DNA from 2 places in the Streptomyces sp. NPDC045955 genome. Region 2 is predicted to be linked to the other one. Evidence: predicted binding sites of a transcription regulator. Region 2 holds the regulator's gene; the other holds the start of a gene.
The links. The regulator HspR, encoded in region 2, represses chaperone genes until heat shock. The targets are predictions, from matches to a motif close to TTGAGNNNNNNNNNCTCAA.

Region 1: a site for HspR is predicted at 7,284-7,302, ahead of lon (endopeptidase La). Genes of this name have one in related genera too.

What each region holds. Positions count from the first base shown of each region.
Region 1 is NZ_JBWKKY010000012.1:118,836-129,184, reverse strand. It holds gene AC07F0_RS25060 (roadblock/LC7 domain-containing protein) at 1-192, opposite strand, end outside; gene AC07F0_RS25055 (sensor histidine kinase) at 189-3,005, opposite strand; gene AC07F0_RS25050 (protein phosphatase 2C domain-containing protein) at 3,362-4,147, shown strand; gene AC07F0_RS25045 (MarR family winged helix-turn-helix transcriptional regulator) at 4,181-4,672, opposite strand; gene lon (endopeptidase La) at 4,847-7,261, opposite strand; gene AC07F0_RS25035 (GNAT family N-acetyltransferase) at 7,437-8,084, shown strand; gene AC07F0_RS25030 (rhomboid-like protein) at 8,097-8,915, opposite strand; gene AC07F0_RS25025 (spermine/spermidine synthase domain-containing protein) at 9,087-9,764, shown strand; gene AC07F0_RS25020 (response regulator transcription factor) at 9,889-10,349, shown strand, end outside.
Region 2 is NZ_JBWKKY010000002.1:462,069-472,417, forward strand. It holds gene dnaJ (molecular chaperone DnaJ) at 9-1,190, shown strand; gene AC07F0_RS05500 (heat shock protein transcriptional repressor HspR) at 1,196-1,648, shown strand; gene AC07F0_RS05505 (sugar ABC transporter substrate-binding protein) at 1,939-3,048, shown strand; gene AC07F0_RS05510 (DUF4288 domain-containing protein) at 3,088-3,468, shown strand; gene AC07F0_RS05515 (helix-turn-helix transcriptional regulator) at 3,644-4,687, shown strand; gene AC07F0_RS05520 (helix-turn-helix transcriptional regulator) at 4,650-5,636, opposite strand; gene AC07F0_RS05525 (helix-turn-helix transcriptional regulator) at 5,633-6,652, opposite strand; gene AC07F0_RS05530 (Rieske (2Fe-2S) protein) at 6,954-7,289, shown strand; gene AC07F0_RS05535 (pyridoxamine 5'-phosphate oxidase family protein) at 7,468-7,884, opposite strand; gene clpB (ATP-dependent chaperone ClpB) at 7,988-10,349, shown strand, end outside.

The DNA of each region.
Region 1 (10,349 bases), on a different contig from region 2:
GCGGCCCTGGAGAGCCTCCCGGGCCTGCTGGTTTCGGTGGTCGTCGGAGGACAGCAGAAGCAGTCCGTCGGACGAGACGACCGCGACCGAGAGGATGCCGGGAACCTCCTCGACCAGGTTGGTCAGCAGCCAGTGCAGGTTGCGGGCCTCACTGCTCAGTCCGATCAGTCCGAAGGTACTGGGAGCGGTCAACTGCTTGCCTCCTCGACTGTGCCCCCCGTGGCTTCTTCGGCTTCAGCTGGTTCTGACGCGCCGGTGTCCGGCCGCTTGTGCGAGGCCGTCTTCTCGGCGATCTCCGCCTCCACCTCGCGGTAGCCGGCCTGGGCGCCCTGCCGGAAGCCGCCGAGGCGGCGGCGGAGGGCTTCGGCGTCCACGGAGCCGCCGCGCTGGCGCGGGGCGGTGGCCGGAGCGGTGATCTTGGGTGTGCGCTTGGGGAGGCCCTTGTCGGTGACGCGTTCGTGCTCCACGTCGGTCTCCGCCTCGGCCTCGCCTTCGGCATCGTGGTTCCCACCCGCACCCCCCGTGCGGGTTTCCTCGTCGCCTGCGGACGGCCCCTGCGGGGCGGCCGCGGCGTCGCCGGCCGCGGGCTCGTGCCCCGCCGGGGCCGGCTCGTCCTGCGGGATCGGGGCCAGCAGCTCCATCGTGGTCTCGGCAAGGGTCTCCGCGGGTGCCGTCACCTCTGCCGCCGGGGCGGCCGGCTCCGCCGCTTCCGCCGGTTCCGGATGCCCGGCGGCCTCCGTGTGCGCGGCGACCTCCTCGCGCCGTACCGCCTTCTCCGCCAGCGCCACCAGCGGGTCCCCGTTGCCCGCGCGGCCGTGCAGGACGTTGGAGTTGGCCTCGGCGTCGGCGCCGGGGAACGCGACGGTGTGGCCGGTGCCGGAGTGCGGGCCGGAAGCCGGGACGGCCGCCGCCGGCGCCGCCGCCAGCAGGGCGCGGGGCAGGACGACGACCGCCGCGACACCGCCCTGCTTCTGCTCGCGCAACTGCACGCGCACACCGTGCCGGTGGGCGAGGCGGGCCACGACGTACAGGCCGAGACCGAGACCGTCCTCGCCCTCCTGGTCGTACGGCGCCTCCGGGTCGAAGTCGGCGAGGCGGGCGTTCAGGCGCTCCAGCCGGTCCTCGGCCATGCCGATGCCCTCGTCCTGGACGGAGAGCATGACCTCGCCGTTCTCCAGCAGCCAGCCGGAGATCTCGACGGGCAGGTCGGGTGGCGAGAACGAGGTGGCGTTCTCCAGGAGTTCGGCCAGCAGGTGGGACAGGTCGTCCGCGGCGAACCCGGCGATGTGCGCGTGCGGCGGCAGCGCGGCGATCCGGACCCGCTCGTACCGCTCGATCTCGCTGACCGCCGCGCGGACGACGTCCACGAGCGGCACGGGCCCGGCGGCGTGCTGGACGTGCTCGGTGCCGGCGAGGACGAGGAGGTTCTCGCTGTGCCGGCGCATGACCGTGGCGAAGTGGTCGAGCTTGAACAGCGTGGCGAGGCGGTCCGGGTCCTGCTCGCGCTCCTCCAGGTTCTCGATGACGGCCAGTTGCCGCTCGACCAGCCCGAGGGTGCGCAGCGCGAGGTTGACGAACGTACCGCCGATGGCCGTGCGCAGCCGCTCCAGCTGGGCGGCGGACTCGGCGAGTTCGCCGCGCAGTTCCTCGCGGGCGTCGGCCATCTTCTGGCGCTGGCCGACGAGGTGCTTGCGGTCGGACTCCAGCGTGGCGATCCGCTCGGTGAGGGCGACGGTGTGTGCGTGCAGGGCGTTGACGGAGCGGACGACCTGGGCGAACTCGTCGTTGCGGCCGGTGAACTTGACGGGTTCCTCGGCCGCCGGGACCTCCGCCTCGGCCAGCCGCTTCGAGCCCAGGCGCAGGACCGCGAGGGGGCGTGTGAGGCTGCGGGCCATGCCCGTGGCGACGCCGACGGCGAGCAGCATCAGGGCACCGAGGACGGCGATGCGGATCTCCAGCGCCGTGACGTCGTCGTCACGCAGCAGCTCCAGGTCCTTGGTGCGGCGGTCGTAGAGGGCGGACTCCACGCCGCGCATCAGGTCGACCCGCGCGGAGAGGGCCGTGTCCAGCTTCCGGGCGTTGGTGGAGCGTTCGCCGCTCGAGAGGGTCGGCTGGTCGGTGAGCGTGGCGAGGTACTTCTCGGCGGAGTTGACCTCGGTGCCGGTGACCGTGTTGTCGAACGAGGCGCGGGCCGCCTTGGGCGCGGTGTCGCGGAAGTCGGCCAGGGCCGCGTCGGAGCGCAGCCGGGCCTGCTGGGCTGCGGCGCTCAGGGCGTCGCGCTGCCGGGTGTCGGCGTCCGAGGAGGTCTCGGTCGGCAGGCCGGTGACCGGGTCGATGACCGTCTCGGTGCCGCGCGGCACGCTGAGGGCGGCGAGCAGCAGCCCCCGGGCCGCGGCGGCCTGCTGCACGGCGGAGTCCAGCTCGGCCAGGGCCTGTCCGCCGGAGCCCGCGCGCGGCGGCGTCTGCTGCGCCAGCTGCTCGGCGAGCCGGTGGAGTTCGGTGATGGCGGCGGAGTACGCCTGGTGCGCTTCGAGGGCGTTGCTCTTGCCGGTGAGCGCCGCCCGGCGTACGGCCGCGATCTCGTCGAGGCCGGAGCGGAGCGAGGCGGATGTGTCGGTGTCGCCCCGCAGCTCCTCGACCTGCCGGTCCACGCGGGCGCTGCGCTGCTCGGAGGGCGCCTTGGACTTGGGGCGGCCGGCCGCGATGTAGGAGGTGACGTCGTCGCGCTCGTCGGCGAGGGAGTGCGCGAGGGTGAGGGCGTCCTGCGTCTGCTCGGCGAGCGTCACGAGCTCCTGTGAGTCGTGGAGTTGCCCGGAGGCGGCGAGGACGGACGGGGTACCCGCACCGGCGATGGCCGCGGCGACCACGGCCACGGCGACGATGAGCCGGTTGCGTACATGGGTGGGGCGGCCCTTGCCGGTGGGGGGCGTCGGCTCAGCGCCCTGAACGGGGGCCGTCTGCTTGCCTGTGCGACGAGGCCGCGACATCTGCACCGGTGCTCGCATTCCTGACTCGTGAACTCATGGGCCCGGATGACGCTCCGTCAACTGGTGCGTACTCCAGGTACACTTCCCGACCCTCCCAGCGCCGGTGGGCAGCGCACGTGCATCACCTGACCCGCCACCCGAAGGAGTGAACCCCGGAGGAGAGTTGGGGGGCAAGTTCCGCTGGCCCTTGCAGCGGCCTTGCGCGGCAGGCCGGTTGGACGCCGCGCGCGGGCGGTGGCAGTATTCGCCACCACGCCTTCCCGGAACAAATCATTCCAGCCCAAACAGGGCGTCTGACCTGCACGACGGCACCGGTCCGGCAACCTTTGCCAGCGTTTTGCGGACCTTGTGAAGGGCTCGTGCAGACTGGCTGGATGCGTACTGAACTCGCCTCGGAACCGGGAGACGCGGACCGCCCCAACGAGGACTTCGCCAGTGTCGGACTACCGGCCTCCGGGCAGGGCGGTTCGGTCGTCGTCCTGGACGGTGTCACCCCACCGAAGGGCGGGACGGGTTGTCTGCATTCCGTCCCCTGGTTCACCGCGCGCCTCGGCGGAGCCCTGACCGAACTGACCGTTTCACTCCCGGATGTTCCCCTGGTCGACGCCTTGTCCCGCGCCATCGCGCGTACCGCCGAGGCACACGCCTCAACCTGTGACCTTTCTCACCCCCGCACACCTCAGGCCACGGTGGTCGTGGCCCGCTGGTCCCCGGGGGCGGTCGAGTACCTGGTCCTGTCGGACTCGGCGCTCCTCGTGGAGTCCCCGGACGGTGTGGTGACGCCCTTGCTGGACGACCGGCTGGCCCTTCTCCCCCGCTCGGCCCTGGCCACGGACGCGCTGGTGGACTCCACGCTCCGCAACCGGGAGAACGGCTTCTTCACGGCGGCGGCCGATCCCTCGGTGGCCCGGCGCGCGGTGACCGGCACCCTGCCCCGGCGCGAGGTGCGTGCACTGGCCGCCCTGACGGACGGCGCCGCCCGCTGGGTGGAGCGGTTCGCGGAGGGCGACTGGACGGACTGCTTCCACCTCCTGCGCAAGGAGGGACCGCAGGCGCTGGTGGACCGGGTGCGGACGCTGGAGCGGGCGGATTCGGCCAGGTCGTTCCTGGGCCGGAGCAAGACGCACGACGACGCGACGGTCGTGTACGCCGAGTTCTGAACAGCCGGCCGCTGTCACAGCGAGCGCTGGGTGCTACTTCTCCATGCCGCGGTTGAGCTGGTGCAGCAGCCGGGCCAGTTCCGTGACCTCGCGGGTGTCCCAGTCGGCCAGGCGGCCGGCGTAGCGGGCGCGGCGGGCCTCGCGCACCCGGCGGACCCGGTCGTGGCCCTCCCGGGTGAGGGCGACCAGCCAGGCGCGTCCGTCGGCGGGGTCGGGCTCGCGGGCGATCAGGCCCAGGTCCTCCAGGGCGCGCAGCTGGCGGGACATCGTGGCCTTGCCGACGCCGATGTAGGCGGCGAGCTCGGTGGCCCGCTGCTTGCCGCACTCGTCCAGCCGTACGAGCAGGCCGTACGCGGACGACTCCAGGTCGGGGTGGACCTCCCGGGCCATCTCACCCTGACTGGCCCGGGCCCGCCGCAGCAGCACGGTCAGCTCCCGCTCCAGCGCCAGAAAGGCAGTCTGATCCACACCGGTTCCGGCCAGGGAGGGGTCCCGGTGTCCGTCGTCGTTGCCGTCCTCGTGCACGTGAGCCCCGCCTCGGTTGTCGCCCGCTACCTGCATTTTCCGCCATGTGCGGCCGTCGCCGCAGTTCGGCAAGTATTCCGCAGGTCACGGGGTGTGCGTCCACAGGGCCGCCACACGGTGAAGGCCCGGGCCTCCCTCACGGGACCCGGGCCTTCCCTCATCCGATGACCTCCGTCACGCGGCCACCGGAACCTCCGGCGCCGCATCCGCCGTGGCGGGCGCCAGCGCCAGCTCAAGGACCTGGCGGACGTCGGTGACGGTGTGGACGTCGAGCGTGTCCAGCACCTCCGCCGGGACGTCGTCCAGGTCGGGTTCGTTGCGCTTGGGGATGATCACGGTGGTGACCCCGGCGCGGTGGGCTGCCAGCAGCTTCTGCTTCACGCCGCCGATCGGCAGGACCCGGCCGGTCAGCGAGACCTCGCCGGTCATGGCCACGTCCGTGCGGACCAGACGGCCGGACAGGAGCGAGGCGAGGGCCGTGGTCATCGTGACGCCGGCGCTGGGGCCGTCCTTGGGGACCGCGCCCGCCGGGAAGTGGATGTGCACGCCCCGGTCCTTCAGATCGCCCACCGGCAGTTCCAGCTCGGCACCGCGCGAGCGCAGGAAGCTCAGCGCGATCTGCGCGGACTCCTTCATCACGTCCCCCAGCTGCCCGGTCAGGGTCAGCCCGGCCGCTCCCGTCTCGGGGTCGGCCAGCGACGCCTCGACGTACAGCACGTCACCGCCGGCACCCGTCACCGCGAGGCCCGTCGCCACGCCCGGTACGGACGTCCGGCGCTCGGCCGGGTCCTGGGCGGACTCGGGCACGTGGTGCGGACGTCCGATCAGAGAACGCAGGTCCTCGTCCCGGACGGTGAACGGCAGCTCCCGCTCACCCAGTTCGTGCTGGGCCGCGACCTTGCGCAGCAGCCGTGCGATCGACCGCTCCAGGTTGCGCACGCCCGCCTCGCGCGTGTACTCGCCTGCGAGCTTGCGCAGCGCGCCCTCGTCGATGGCCACCTCGTCCTTGTCGAGCCCCGCCCGCTCCAGCTGGCGCGGGAGCAGGTGGTCGCGGGCGATGACGACCTTCTCGTCCTCGGTGTAGCCGTCCAGGCGGACGATCTCCATCCGGTCGGCCAGCGCCTCCGGGATCGCCTCCAGGACGTTGGCGGTCGCGAGGAAGACCACGTCCGACAGGTCCAGCTCGACCTCCAGGTAGTGGTCCCGGAAGGTGTGGTTCTGCGCCGGGTCGAGCACTTCGAGCAGGGCCGCGGCCGGGTCGCCCCGGAAGTCCGAGCCCACCTTGTCGATCTCGTCGAGCAGCACGACCGGGTTCATCGACCCGGCCTCCTTGATGGCGCGGACGACCCGGCCGGGCAGGGCACCGACGTACGTACGCCGGTGACCGCGGATCTCGGCCTCGTCGCGCACACCGCCGAGGGCGACGCGCACGAACTTGCGCCCCATCGCGTGGGCGACGGACTCGCCCAGGCTGGTCTTGCCGACGCCGGGCGGCCCCACGAGCGCGAGAACGGCACCGCCGCGCCGCCCGCCGACCACGCCCAGTCCCCTTTCGGTACGCCGCTTGCGCACCGCCAGGTACTCGGTGATCCGCTCCTTCACGTCCTGAAGGCCGGAGTGCTCGGCGTCGAGGACGGCCTGTGCGCCCTGGATGTCGTACGCGTCCTCGGTGCGCTCGTTCCACGGCATCTCCAGGACCGTGTCGAGCCAGGTGCGGATCCAGGAGCCCTCGGGCGACTGGTCGGAGGACCGCTCCAGCTTGTCGACCTCCTTGAGCGCGGCCTCCCGGACCTTCTCGGGCAGGTCGGCGGCCTCCACCCGGGAGCGGTAGTCGTCGGACTCCTCGCCCTCCTGCTCGCCGTTCAGCTCGCGCAGCTCCTTGCGGACCGCTTCGAGCTGGCGCCGCAGCAGGAACTCGCGCTGCTGCTTGTCGACGCCTTCCTGGACGTCCTTGGCGATGGACTCGGCCACGTCCTGCTCGGCGAGGTGGTCGCGCAGCTGCTGGGTGGCGAGCTTCAGCCGGGCCACCGGGTCGGCGGTCTCCAGCAGCTCGACCTTCTGGTCGGTGGTCAGGAACGGCGAGTAGCCGGAGTTGTCGGCAAGCGCCGAGACGTCGTCGATGGCCTGCACCCGGTCGACGACCTGCCAGGCGCCGCGCTTGCGCAGCCAGGCGGTGGCGAGGGCCTTGTACTCCTTGACCAGTTCGGTGACCTGCCCGGGCAGCGGCTCCGGGACGGATTCGTCGACGCTGGTGCCCTCGACCCAGAGGGCCGCGCCGGGACCCGTGGTCCCCGCACCGATCCTCACCCGGCTCCGGCCGCGGATCAGCGCGCCCGGATCGCCGTCGGCCAGCCGGCCCACCTGCTCGACGGTGCCGAGGACACCGGTGCCGGCGTACGTGCCGTCGATGCGCGGCACCAGGAGTACCCGGGGCTTTCCGGGCGTTGTCCGAGCAGCGGCCTGTGCGGCCTCCACCGCGGCACGGACCTCGGAGTCGCTCAGGTCCAGCGGGACCACCATCCCGGGCAGGACGACCTCGTCGTCGAGCGGCAGCACGGGCAGGGTGAGCGGTGTGGACGTCGAAGCCATGATCTCCCCTTCGGCAGTCAAGTTGAGCTATGCCGACTCAATGCTCGGGAGCTGCCGGATGTTCCCCACCCGCCGTTCGCTGTGAGCGATCAACCGTGACGCCAGGGGCGACTGCGGCCGTAGAGTCAGCGACGTAACAGACGAATGCGGCAGGCACCTATTACCAGGGGGCGGCGTGGACCGGACCGTGCAGGCGTGGGTGGACGGGTGGGTCGTGTCGCGCGGGGCCGCTCCGCCCATGACGGAGCCGTGGGGCTGCACGATCGACATGGGGATGAACGGACACGTCACACGGCACGTGTTCGGCGCGACCGGCGACGACCTCGACGAGACGGCCGTCCGCAAGGTGGCCGGCGCGGTGACCGGGGCCGGGGTCTGGCTGAAGGCCTTCCGGGACCCGTCGGTGGTCGCCGGCTGGCTGGACGACAGCTGGTGGATCGACCCGGAGCCCGGCTACCTGATGACCGTCCCGCTGACCCCGGCGGATGCTCCGGACGTGCCCGACGGCTACCGGCTGCGCAGCTGGTCGCGCGGCGGAGTGACGCGTGTGATGGTGGCCGCGCCGGACGGTTCGCTGGCGGCGCGCGGGCAGATCGCCCCGACCGGCGCCACCGCCGTCGCCGACCAGATCGAGACGGCGCCGGAGCATCGCCGCAAGGGACTCGGCAGCCTCGTCATGCGGACGTTGCAGAGCGCCGCCGTTCGGCAGGGGGCACGCACCGGCGTGCTCGCCGGTACGCCCGCGGGGCGAGGGCTGTACGAGGCGCTGGGCTGGGAGGTGGTGGCCCTGCTCACCAGCGCGAAGCACGACCCGCGGCCCTGAAGGGCCGCGCCTTCAGCGCCGGGCCGCTCCGAGCGAGCCGGTACGGCCCCGCCACCGCCGGAGCACCGGCCAGGTCGCCATGCCGATGGCCAGGGCGATCAGGTGCCCCCAGTTCGTCAACGGGTCGGTGAGGGCGAGCAGGTCCTGGAGCAGCATCCCGCCGAAGCCGGCCAGCAGCGGCACCCGCAGCCAGAGCGGCAGCAGTCCGGCCAGGGCGCCGGTGCCGGCGGCGACGCCGAAGCTGACGCCGTAGTCGAGGCGGTGCAGCGAGCTCTCGGGGAGCTGCCCGGCCAGCACCGCGAGCCCGACCGGGACCTCGGTCGCCAGGGTCGCGAGGACGTGCCCGAGCAGGAAGACACCGGCCGTGCGCAGGCCGCCGATCCGCCGTTCCAGCGCGGTCAGCACGAGCACGAACCCGATCGCGAACGGCGAGGCCACCCCGCCCGCCAGCCACAGCGCACTACCGACCAGCACCAGCTCCGGCGTCCGCACCAGGTGCGCCACGTCCGTACTGGAGCCCTGGAGCAGGGCGTGCACCAGGGCGGGGTCCGCGTACGCGGAGAACAGCGAGGTCAGGCAGAGGACGATCCCGTACCCGAACGTGAACGGCGTACCCGTGGGAGAGGGGAACAGCCGCCAGACCCGCGGTGCCCGAAGCCGGGGCTTCTCCACCGGAGCGGACTCCTGTACACCCGGACCCACGGTCGCGCACGGCACCCGGCCGCCGGCCCGCTGCCGCGGCACCCCGTCCAGCAGCGCCGGCACGTCGGAAACGGGCGCACTCGAAGGCGTCGGCGTGGCCGTCTGGTCGGCCGGCGCGGTGCGATCCACGGCGGGGCGCTCCTTCCGTCATGTCCCACCCTTCGCGCACCTCCGGCCCCTGTCTGTGACGGGCGTCACGCCAGACCCGATTCACAGCAACCCGACAGCAGCGCACGGCGTCCCTGGGGGCCGCTCCGTAATGCTTGGCGCCGGACGCCCCTCACCTGCCAGGATGATCGGATGCCCACCTCGAACGACACCCCCCTCGTGCTGGACCGTCGCGAGGGTCCGCACGGCGAGGTCGTGCTGCGACGGCACGGCGGCCGACTGGAGATCATCGCGAACGGCTGTTTCCTGATGGACACCTCGGACGGCCGCTCGGAGCGGCGGCTGGTCGACGCGGCCCTGGACGCACTGACCGGCCGGGACCGCCCGGAGGTGCTGATCGGCGGACTCGGCGTCGGCTTCTCCCTCGCCCACGCGGCGGCGAACCCGCGCTGGGGCGGGATCACGGTCGTGGAACGCGAGCGCGCGATTGTCGAATGGCATCGCGACGGCCCGCTCTCCGCGTTCTCCGCCGAGGCCCTCGCCGACCCCCGCACGGAAATCGTCGAAGCCGATCTCGTGGCCTACGTCAATGAGACATCCGACACGTACGACGCCCTGTGCCTCGACATCGACAACGGACCCGGCTGGACCGTCACGGAGGGCAACGAAATTCTCTACGGAGAGGCCGGACTGGCAAGCTGCGTACGGGTGTTGAGGCCCGGCGGAGTGCTCGCCGTCTGGTCCGCCCAGCCCTCTCCGGAATTCGAAGAAACCCTGCGGAATGTCGGGTTCCAGCAGGTGCGTACCGAAGAGATCCCGGTTGCCCGGGGCGTTCCGGACGTCGTGCACCTCGGCATCAGCCCTGGATAGCAAAGGTGTGCTGACTCCCCGTACGCTGCTCCTCTGACGCCGATCATTCAAGCGTCAATCGCAACCATGCGCAGACCGAGGAATCACCCCACTGATTCCGGAAAGCACACCCCAGGGGCGGGCGATGGAGCAGACACACACCTCCCACAACGGTTCGGCGACGGCTACACCGGGCGCACAGCGCCGGGTTCTCGTCGTCGAGGACGACGCCACGATCGTGGACGCCATCGCGACCCGCCTGCGAGCCGAGGGATTCCTCGTGCAAACAGCGGGTGACGGTCCGGCCGCCGTCGACACGGCCGAGGCCTGGCAGCCCGACCTGCTGATCCTCGACATCATGCTGCCGGGCTTCGACGGTCTGGAGGTCTGCCGACGGGTGCAGGCCGCCCGGCCGGTGCCGGTGCTGATGCTCACCGCGCGCGACGACGAGACCGACATGCTGGTCGGGCTCGGCGTCGGCGCCGACGACTACATGACGAAGCCGTTCTCGATGCGGGAGCTGGCGGCGCGTGTGCACGTGCTGCTGCGCCGCGTGGAGCGGGCCGCGCTGGCCGCCGCGACGCCGCGCAGCGGGATCCTGCGCCT
Region 2 (10,349 bases):
CGTCGAGGATGAGCACCAAGGACTTCATCGAGAAGGACTACTACAAGGTCCTCGGCGTCCCCAAGGACGCCACCGAGGCCGAGATCAAGAAGGCGTACCGGAAGCTCGCCCGCGAGTACCACCCGGACGCCAACAAGGGCAACGTCAAGGCGGAGGAGCGCTTCAAGGAGATCTCCGAGGCCAATGACATCCTCGGCGATCCCAAGAAGCGCAAGGAGTACGACGAGGCACGCGCCCTCTTCGGCAACGGCGGCTTCCGCCCGGGGCCCGGCGCGGGCGGCGGCTCCTTCAACTTCGACCTGGGCGACCTCTTCGGAGGCGCCCCGGGCGGCGGCCAGGGAGCCGGCGGTTTCGGCGGTGGACTCGGTGACGTCTTCGGGGGCCTGTTCAACCGTGGCGGCGCGGGCGCGGGGACGCGCACGCATCCGCGGCGCGGCCAGGACATCGAGTCCGAGGTCACGCTGAGCTTCACGGAGGCGATCGAGGGCGCGACCGTCCCGCTGCGGATGTCCTCGCAGTCGCCCTGCAAGGCCTGCTCGGGCACCGGCGACAAGAACGGCACACCGCGCGTGTGCCCGACCTGCGTCGGCACCGGACAGGTCGCCCGGGGCAGCGGCGGCGGCTTCTCCCTCACCGACCCCTGCCCGGACTGCAAGGGCCGCGGCCTGATCGCGGAGAACGCCTGCGAGGTCTGCAAGGGCAGCGGCCGGGCCAAGTCCTCGCGGACCATGCAGGTGCGCATCCCCGCGGGTGTCAGCGACGGCCAGCGGATCCGGCTGCGCGGCAAGGGAGCGCCGGGCGAGCGCGGCGGCCCGGCGGGCGATCTGTACGTGGTCGTGCACGTCGACTCCCACCCGGTGTTCGGCCGCAAGGACGACAACCTCACCGTCACCGTCCCGGTGACCTTCGCCGAGGCGGCCCTCGGCGGCGAGGTCCGGGTGCCGACGCTGGGCGGCCCGCCCGTCACGCTGAAGCTGCCGCCGGGCACGCCGAACGGCCGTACGATGCGTGCCCGGGGCAAGGGCGCGGTCCGCAAGGACGGCACCCGCGGCGACCTTCTGGTCACCGTCGAGGTGAGTGTTCCGAAGGACCTGACGGGGAAGGCTCGTGACGCACTCGAGGCGTATCGCGAGGCGACCGCGGGTGAGGATCCGCGGGCGGAGCTGTTCCAGGCCGCGAAGGGAGCATGAGTCAGATGGACGGTCGTCGACGCAACCCGTATGAACTGACCGAGGAGACCCCGGTCTACGTCATCTCGGTGGCGGCCCAGCTGTCCGGCCTGCACCCGCAGACCCTGCGCCAGTACGACCGTCTGGGCCTGGTGTCCCCGGACCGCACGCCGGGCCGGGGCCGCCGCTACTCGGCCCGGGACATCGAACTGCTGCGCACCGTTCAGCAGTTGTCGCAGGACGAGGGCATCAACCTCGCGGGGATCAAGCGCATCATCGAACTGGAGAACCAGGTCGCCGCCCTCCAGGCCCGGGTGGCCGAGCTGGAGGACGCGCTCGACGGCGCGGCGGCGGCCATGCGGCAGCGTGAGGCGGCGGTGCACGCGTCGTACCGCCGCGACCTGGTGCCGTACCAGGAGGTCCAGCAGACCAGCGCGCTGGTGGTGTGGCGGCCGAAGCGGCAGCAGCAGTCGGACTGACGCGACCGACGCGCGTACACCTGCGAGAAGGGCCGGGAGGCGACTCCCGGCCCCTTTCGTATGCCTTGGTCTGCCTTGGGGTGTTTTCGCCGGGCCTCCTGTGGATGACCGGATGATGCAAGTCACTTGGAGGTGATTCCGCAGAGTCTTCACAACTGCTGCGGAGCGTGGTGTTGTCATCTCGTTAAGTGGTTCCGCTTGACGCTGAGGGGCGCACCCGCGTTGGCTTTTCAGTCACATGGGCCACAAAGTGCGCCCACGTCCGAATCACACGCGAAGTGAGCTCCCGCATGCGCCGTCGTATCTCCATACCCGTGGCCGCGGCCACGATGTCCGTCACGCTCGCCGGCTGCGGCGTGCTCAACGCGACCGGGAGCAGCGACGAGGCGAGCCCGACCAAGGGCAACGACATCACCGTGGGCCTGCTGCTCCCGGAGAAGGCGAACACCCGGTACGAGAACTTCGACTACCCCATCATCAAGAGGAAGGTCGAGTCCCTCACCAACGACCGGGGCCGCGTCGAGTACGCCAACGCCGAGGCGAGCGCGGACACGCAGGCGGCCCAGCTGCAGCAGATGGTCGACGACCGGGTCGACGTGATCCTGCTGGACGCCGTCGACTCGCACGCCATCGCCGACGGCGTGAAGAAGGCCAAGGACGCCGGCATCCCGGTCATCGCCTACGACCGGCTGGCCGAGGGCCCGATCGACGCGTACATCTCCTTCGACAACGAACTGGTCGGCGAGGTGCAGGGGCGCACCCTGCTGGAGGCGATCGGCGAGAAGGCGAGCCTCTCCGACAAGATCGTCATGATGAACGGCTCGCCGACGGACCCGAACGCCAAGCAGTTCAAGGCCGGTGCGATGTCCGAGCTGAACGGCAAGGTGACGATCGCCCAGTCCTTCGACACCAAGGACTGGAAGCCGGAGAACGCCGAGGCCAACATGGCCGAGGCGATTCAGAAGATCGGCAAGGACGACATCGACGCGGTGTACTCCGCCAACGACGGCATGGCCGGCGGCATCGTCAAGGCGCTGGAGGCCGCGGGCGTGACCGACCTGCCGCCGATCACCGGCCAGGACGCGGAGCTCCCGGCGGTGCAGCGGATCATCGCCGGTGACCAGTACATGAGCGTGTACAAGTCGTACCCGCAGGAGGCCGAGAACGCGGCGGAGATGGCCGTGGCCAAGGTCCAAGGCCGCGAGATCCAGTTCGCCGCCCTGACCCGCGACAAGGTCGACAGTCCCACCCACAAGGGCATCCCCGCCCAGCTCGTGCCCGTCGTCGCCCTGACCAAGGAGAACATCAAGGACACGGTGGTCGCGGACGACATCTACAAGCTGTCGGACATCTGCACGGCGAAGTACGAGGCGGCTTGCGAGACGATCGGGCTGAAGTAGGCGGACCCACGGGGGGCCGACATGCGGACAGGAGCGAGCGTGACCGACCGGACCGGTGCCGACCAGCCGGCCCCGCAGCCCTACATCGCCCTGGTGGTGATGGAGGCGACCACATCGTCCCCGGCCGCGGCCGGGACACAGGAGCAGCCCCTGTACCAGGAGAACGTCGTCCTGGTGCACGCGGCCGACGAGCGGTCCGCCCGAGAGCGGGTCGAGCGGCGGGCGCGCGAGGCGGAGACGAGCTACGTGAACGACCGGCAGGAGACGGTCACCTGGCGGCTCCGGGCGATCGTCGACGTGAAGGAGGCCGAGGACCCCGATCTCGGGCGTGACGCCGACCTGTACACGCGTCACTTCCGTGACTGGGCGGCCTACGAGCGGGTGGAGTCACTGCTCACGCGCGACGGCGACGGCGCCTAGCCGCAATCAGCCGCTGCCGGGACCGCAGCGTCCGTGCCGAGGTCGGGGCGCTCATCGAAGCGCCGGGCCGTGAGGAAACGGAACGCTGCCGCGGTGGAGCCGTGTTGCGGAGCAGGGGCAGGCCGCGCATAGTTGCCGCTGCGGCAAGGCGGTGAAACCGGGGGTGGGACGGGCGATGGCCGGGCACGGGGCGGAGGAGCATCCACACGGTGCCGACCGACTGTGCGCGGCCGGGGATCGCGTGTACTCCCGGGCCGTACGGCGGGGCCGCGTGCCGCGCCGGGACGCGGAGCCGGTGCCGTGCCTGCTGGAGCTCGCCCTGCTGCACCCGGACCCCGACGACATGGACTGGCTGGTGCCGACCTCACCGCAGGAGGTCATGACCCGGCTGCTGCGCGGGATGTACGACGAGGTCAGCGCGAGCCAGCGGCGGGTGGGTTCGGCCGTGGCGGCGTTCGAGCGGTACGCCGGGCTGGGGCGGCACCTGCAGCCGGCCCCGTCGGCGGCCGAGGGCCCGGCGATCCGGGTGCTGGACGGCCTCGCCCGGATCCAGACCGCGATGGACGAGGCGACCCAGGCGTGCACGACCGAGGTGCTCACGGTGCAGCCCGGCGGCATCCGGCGCGAGGCGGAACTCTCCGAGGGACTGCACCGGGCGCTGGCGCTGCGCGGCCGGGGCGTGCGGATGCGGGACCTGTACACGCATGTCGCCCGGCACGGGCAGGGTCTGATGACCTATCTGGAGCTGATGGGCGACGCGGTGGAGGCCCGCACGCTGGACGAGGTGATCGACCGGCTGATCCTCTTCGACCGGACGGTGGCCTTCATCCCCGCCAACACCGACCGCACGATGGCCCTGGAGCTGCGGCACCCGGCGATCGTCGAGTACCTGGTCACGGTGTTCGAACGGCTCTGGCGCCTGGCCATCCCGTTGACCGCGCCGCTGCCCGACACCGGCATCGAGGGCATCTCCCACCGGGAGCAGTCGATCGCGGCCCTGCTGGCGGAAGGGCACCAGGACGCGGTGATCGCTGAACGGCTGGGGATCAGTGTGCGGACGTGCCGGGCGCACATCGCCCGGCTGTCGGAGACGCTGGGGGCGGCGAGCCGTACGCAGTTGGGGGTGCGGATCGCCCAGGCGGGCCTGGACGGACCATCAGGGGAGGCTGCTGCCCGGCCCGTCAGCGTTCCTGGTCAAGAATCCCGGACTGCCCGATGAGGTAGCCGAGTTGCGCCCTGCTCTGACTGCCCAGCGTCGCGGCGAGCTTGGCGATGTGGACGCGGGCGGTGCGGATGTTCATGCCGAGGCGGTCGGCTATGACGGCGTCGGTGTGGCCTTCGACCAGGAGGGTGGCGATGGCGCGTTGGCGGGGGGTGATGCCGTTGTGGGAGGGCTGGGGGGCGGCATCGGGGTACATGGGCGTGGCCAGGCGCCAGAGGCGGTCGAAGGCCGTGGCCAGGTATCCGGCGATGGCTGGGTGCCGGATCTCCAGGGCGAGTTTGCCTTCCTTGTCGGCCGGGACAAAGGCCACTGTGCGGTCGATGAGGATGAGGCGGTCGGGGACTTCGTCCAGTGAGCGCACCTCGACGTCGCCCTTCAGTCGCTCGCAGCGGGCGGTGATGGTTGGGAAGTGGCGCAACGTGTGCGGGTACAGGGTGCGTATGCGGCAACCGCGGTCCAGCGCGGCCTGATCGCGGTCGAGCGACGTGGTATCGGCGACCTGGCCGCGTTCGCCGGTGAGTCCGGCGCGGGGCTGGACGGTGACCAGTTCCTCGGAGGCGTCGGCCACCGCGTCGGTGATGGCCCGGTTGATCTGCTTCGTGCCGGTGAGCAGTCGTATCGTGGGCGTGTCGGTGGCTGAGGTGCGTGGCCCGGCGATCCGCATGAGGGAACCGAATGTCTCGGCGAGCCGCGCCTCTCGCTGTCGTTCGCTCGCGATCCGCTCCTCGGAACTCCGCAGCAGCCGGTGCAACGCGACGAGCGGAGCGACGGGCTCCCACCTGAGCGGGTCGTCGACGGCGGGGTGCAGTAGACCGAGGTCGACGAGGCACGGGACGGTCCGGGCGTCCCCAGCGGGCAGGTGCCCCTCGCGCAGGGCCCGTTCGTACAGCTCCATACCCGCGGAGCAGAGGTCCTCCACGCCGTGCTCGTGGTGCGGCGCGCTCACTCGGGCGCTCCCTCCCGCTCCAGAATCCCCGACTGTGCGATGAGGTAGCCGAGTTGGGCCCGGCTGCCACTGCCCAGGAGCGAAGCGAGCTTCGCGATGTGGGCCCGGCACGTGCGCACGTTCATGCCCAGGCGGCGGGCGATGGCCTCGTCGACGTGGCCCTCGACGAGGAGCTTGGCTATCGAGTACTGGATCTCCGTGATGCCGTCTTGCGCGATCTCGTAGGGAGTGGTCGCGCTCAGCGGAACGGCCCGGTTCCACATGAACTCGAACACCTTGATCAGGTACCGGATGATCCCTGGGTGCCGAAGCTCCAGCGCGACTTGCTGGTCGTCGCGAGTGGGGATGAAGGCGACGGTCTCGTCGCAGATGATCAGCCGCTCCACGAGTTCGTCGATCGTGCGGTACTCCGCCTTACCGTCAGCGAGCCGGGCGGAGTAGGCCAGTTGCTCCGGGTTGTACCGGGCCGTGTGCTGGTACACCGTACGTATCCGCACACCGCGTTCTATCAACGGCCTGTCGCGCTTCATCCCTTGCAGGAGGCTCCGCTCGGACAAGCGGTCGCTCGGCTGGAGCGTGAGCATCTCGTTCTGGCACTGGGACGTGGCCATGTTCAGCGCGGCGTTGATCCGCTCGCCGCCCTCCAGGACGGTGATGGAGTCGCTGGTGGTGGCCATCTGGGCACCGAGGGCCATGAACGGCTGAAAGCTCTCCGCGAGATCGATCGCCCGTCGCCTGCGGTCCGCTATCTCCTGTTCCAGGGGGTTGAGCTGCCGCGAGAGGGCCACCACGGGCGGAACCGGGCGAAGCCAGGTCGGGTCGTCGGGGTCGGGATGGAGCAGCGCTAGCTCGATCAGGCAGGGTGCGGGGTCGGCATCCTCGCGCGCCAGACGTCCGGCACGCAGTGCGATGGTGTAAAGGCGACCACCTTCCTCGCACAACTCCGTAATCGGATGGGGATGTGTCTCCTTAGTCTGATTTGATCCCAAATCTCCACCCCCCAGGGTCCTGAACATGCAGGAACATGATGCATCGATTCTGTGGCCATGACGTGCCCGAATGAGCCATCGTCGTATTCGACGGGGGAAAAGGGGACCTTCAAGTGAGGACGAAGCCGACTATGTGCAGCAAAATGCTTCGCTCGGTGCTTGTCGCCGCCTTCTCCGTCGCCGCGACCCTGGGCGTGCTCGGGGGCTTCTCCGATGCGAAGGACGAGGTGCGGGCGAACAGTACCTGGCCTTCGGTGGCGGTGAACGCCGACGCCGGCAGCAGTGGAAGCTCAGCGAGTTCCGGTGCTGACGAGGTCGGGAGCTGACCGTGACCACTCCACCCGACGACCGCTCCTTCCGTCGCGAAATGGCCACCGCCTACCGCTCCGGCTGGCACTTCATCGACCTGGTCACCGCCATCCCCCACAGCGGTGACTCGTTGATGGTGACCGTGTTCGGCGAGCCGGTGGTCGTCACGCGGGACGAGGACGAGGACGTACGGGCTTACCGGTGTCTGCGGCGGCCTCGGGGGGCGCCGCAGCCCGTGCGGTGTGCCGTACGGTACGGAATGATCTTTGTGAACCTGGACCAGAGGGACCACGAGCAGGTGGAAGCCGACTCTCCCGTCCCGAGGACCATCTCTGCCACCCCCCGCAGTGCCTGACGCGATTCCCCCGTCGTAAAGATCGCTCAGGTGCTTCCCCCCGCAGCGGCGTCACCGTGACCTGAACACGGTGACGCCGCTGCAGTTTCTGGCGACATTTCCGGTTATCGCCACAGTCACGCAGTGGCCGGATCCAATCGATCATCGGTGTGGATTTTCACTTCGGTGAACCGCGGCATCACCCTCGCCCCATCGCTCGCGTCAGCTCGATCTCGATCACCACGCGCGCGGGGTTGGGTGAAGGGGTCCGTCCATAGCGCTCCGCGTAGCGGCGCTCCGCCTCGGCCACCCTCTCCGGTTCCGTGCGGACGAAGGCCCGGCCCTCCAGCGTCGCCCAGCGCCGGCCCTCCATCTGGCAGACGGCGACCGCCGCCCCCTGCTCCCCGGCGGCCCGTACGTGCCGCGCCTTGGCGCTCGCCTTGTTGGTGATCACCCGAGCGAGCCGGGCCTCGGGATCGTATGTGACCCCGACGGGTACCACGTGCGGAGTGCCGTCCGGGCGGGGGGTCGTCAGCGTGCACACGTGCCGCTCCCGCCAGAAGGCGAGATACGGCGGGTCCGGGGCACCCGGATCGACGGAGTACTTGGTCGCCATGCCCCGGAACTTAGCCCCTGTCTCCTCCCCGAACCGGCCTTGAGTGGACTAGACTCAACTTTGTGCAAGCCGTTCGGGTCAGTGCAAGGAGGAGAACGCGAACGTGGACGCCGAGCTGACCAACAGGAGCCGGGACGCCATCAACGCGGCCAGCAACCGGGCCGTGACGGAGGGCCACCCCGACCTCACCCCAGCCCACCTGCTCCTGGCGCTGCTCCAGGGGCAGGACAACGAGAACATCACCGATCTGCTCGCCGCGGTCGACGCCGACCAGGCGGCCGTACGCGCCGGAGCCGAGCGCGTCCTCGCCGGGCTGCCCAGCGTGACCGGGTCCACCGTGGCGCCGCCCCAGCCCAACCGCGAGATGCTCGCCGTCGTCGCCGACGCGCAGGCCCGTGCCAAGGACCTCGGGGACGAGTACCTCTCCACGGAGCACCTCCTCATCGGCATCGCCGCGAAGGGCGGCGCGGCCGGCGAGGTGCTGTCCCAGCAGGGCGCCGACGCCAGGAAGCTGCAGGACGCCTTCCAGAAGACGCGGGGCGCCCGGCGCGTGACCACGGCCGATCCCGAGGGGCAGTACAAGGCCCTGGAGAAGTTCGGCACCGACTTCACGGCCGCCGCGCGGGAAGGCAGGCTCGATCCCGTCATCGGGCGCGACCAGGAGATCCGGCGCGTGGTGCAGGTGCTGTCCCGGCGGACCAAGAACAACCCCGTGCTCATCGGTGAGCCCGGCGTCGGCAAGACCGCCGTCGTCGAAGGGCTCGCCCAGCGGATCGTCAAGGGGGACGTGCCGGAGTCCCTCAAGGACAAGCGGCTCGTCGCGCTCGATCTGGGCGCCATGGTCGCCGGTGCCAAGTACCGGGGCGAGTTCGAGGAGCGGCTGAAGACCGTCCTCGCCGAGATCAAGGACTCCGACGGGCAGATCATCACCTTCATCGACGAGCTGCACACCGTCGTGGGGGCCGGTGCCGGCGGCGACTCCGCCATGGACGCGGGCAACATGCTCAAGCCCATGCTCGCGCGCGGTGAGCTGCGCATGGTGGGTGCCACGACGCTGGACGAGTACCGGGAGCGGATCGAGAAGGACGCCGCTCTGGAGCGGCGCTTCCAGCAGGTGCTGGTCGCCGAGCCGAGCGTCGAGGACTCCATCGCGATCCTGCGCGGCCTCAAGGGACGGTACGAGGCCCACCACAAGGTGCAGATCGCGGACAGCGCGCTGGTCGCCGCCGCCGCCCTCTCCGACCGGTACATCACCTCCCGCTTCCTGCCCGACAAGGCCATCGACCTCGTCGACGAGGCGGCCTCGCGGCTGCGCATGGAGATCGACTCCTCGCCCGTCGAGATCGACGAACTCCAGCGCGCCGTCGACCGGCTGAAGATGGAGGAGCTGGCGATCGGCAAGGAGACCGACGCGGCCTCCCGCGAGCGCCTGGAGAAGCTGCGCCGCGACCTCGCCGACAAGGAGGAGGAGCTGCGCGGCCTCACCGCCCGCTGGGAGAAGGAGAAGCAGTCCCTCAACCGCGTCGGCGAGCTGAAGGAACGCCTCGACGAACTGCGCGGCCAGGCCGAGCGCGCCCAGCGCGACGGCGACTTCGACACCGCCTCCAAGCTGCTCTACGGCGAGATCCCCGCCCTGGAGAAGGAGCTGGAGGCCGCCTCCGAGGCCGAAGAGGAGGTCGCCAGGGACACCATGGTCAAGGAGGAGGTCGGCGCCGACGACATCGCCGACGTCGTCGCCTCCTGGACCGGCATCCCGGCCGGGCGTCTGCTGGAGGGCGAGACGCAGAAGCTGCTGCGCATGGAGGACGAGCTGGGCAAGCGGCTCATCGGCCAGACCGAGGCCGTGCGGGCGGTGTCCGACGCCGTGCGGCGCTCTCGCGCCGGGATCTCCGACCCCGACCGCCCCACCGGCTCCTTCCTCTTCCTCGGCCCGACCGGTGTCGGCAAGACCGAGCTGGCCAAGGCCCTCGCCGACTTCCTCTTCGACGACGAGCGGGCGATGGTCCGCATCGACATGTCGGAGTACAGCGAGAAGCACAGCGTGGCCCGGCTGGTCGGCGCCCCGCCCGGCTACGTCGGCTACGAGGAGGGCGGCCAGCTCACGGAGGCGGTGCGCCGCCGTCCGTACTCGGTCGTCCTGCTGGACGAGGTGGAGAAGGCCCATCCCGAGGTCTTCGACATCCTGCTCCAGGTGCTCGACGACGGGCGTCTCACGGACGGCCAGGGCCGCACGGTCGACTTCCGCAACACCATCCTGGTGCTGACGTCGAACCTGGGCAGCCAGTTCCTGGTCGACCCGCTCACCAGCGAGGCGGAGAAGAAGGAACAGGTCCTGGAGGTGGTGCGGAGCTCCTTCAAGCCGGAGTTCCTCAACCGCCTGGACGACCTGGTCGTCTTCGCCGCCCTGACCAAGCCCGAGCTGGAACGCATCGCGAAGCTCCAGATCGAACGCCTGGCCAAGCGGC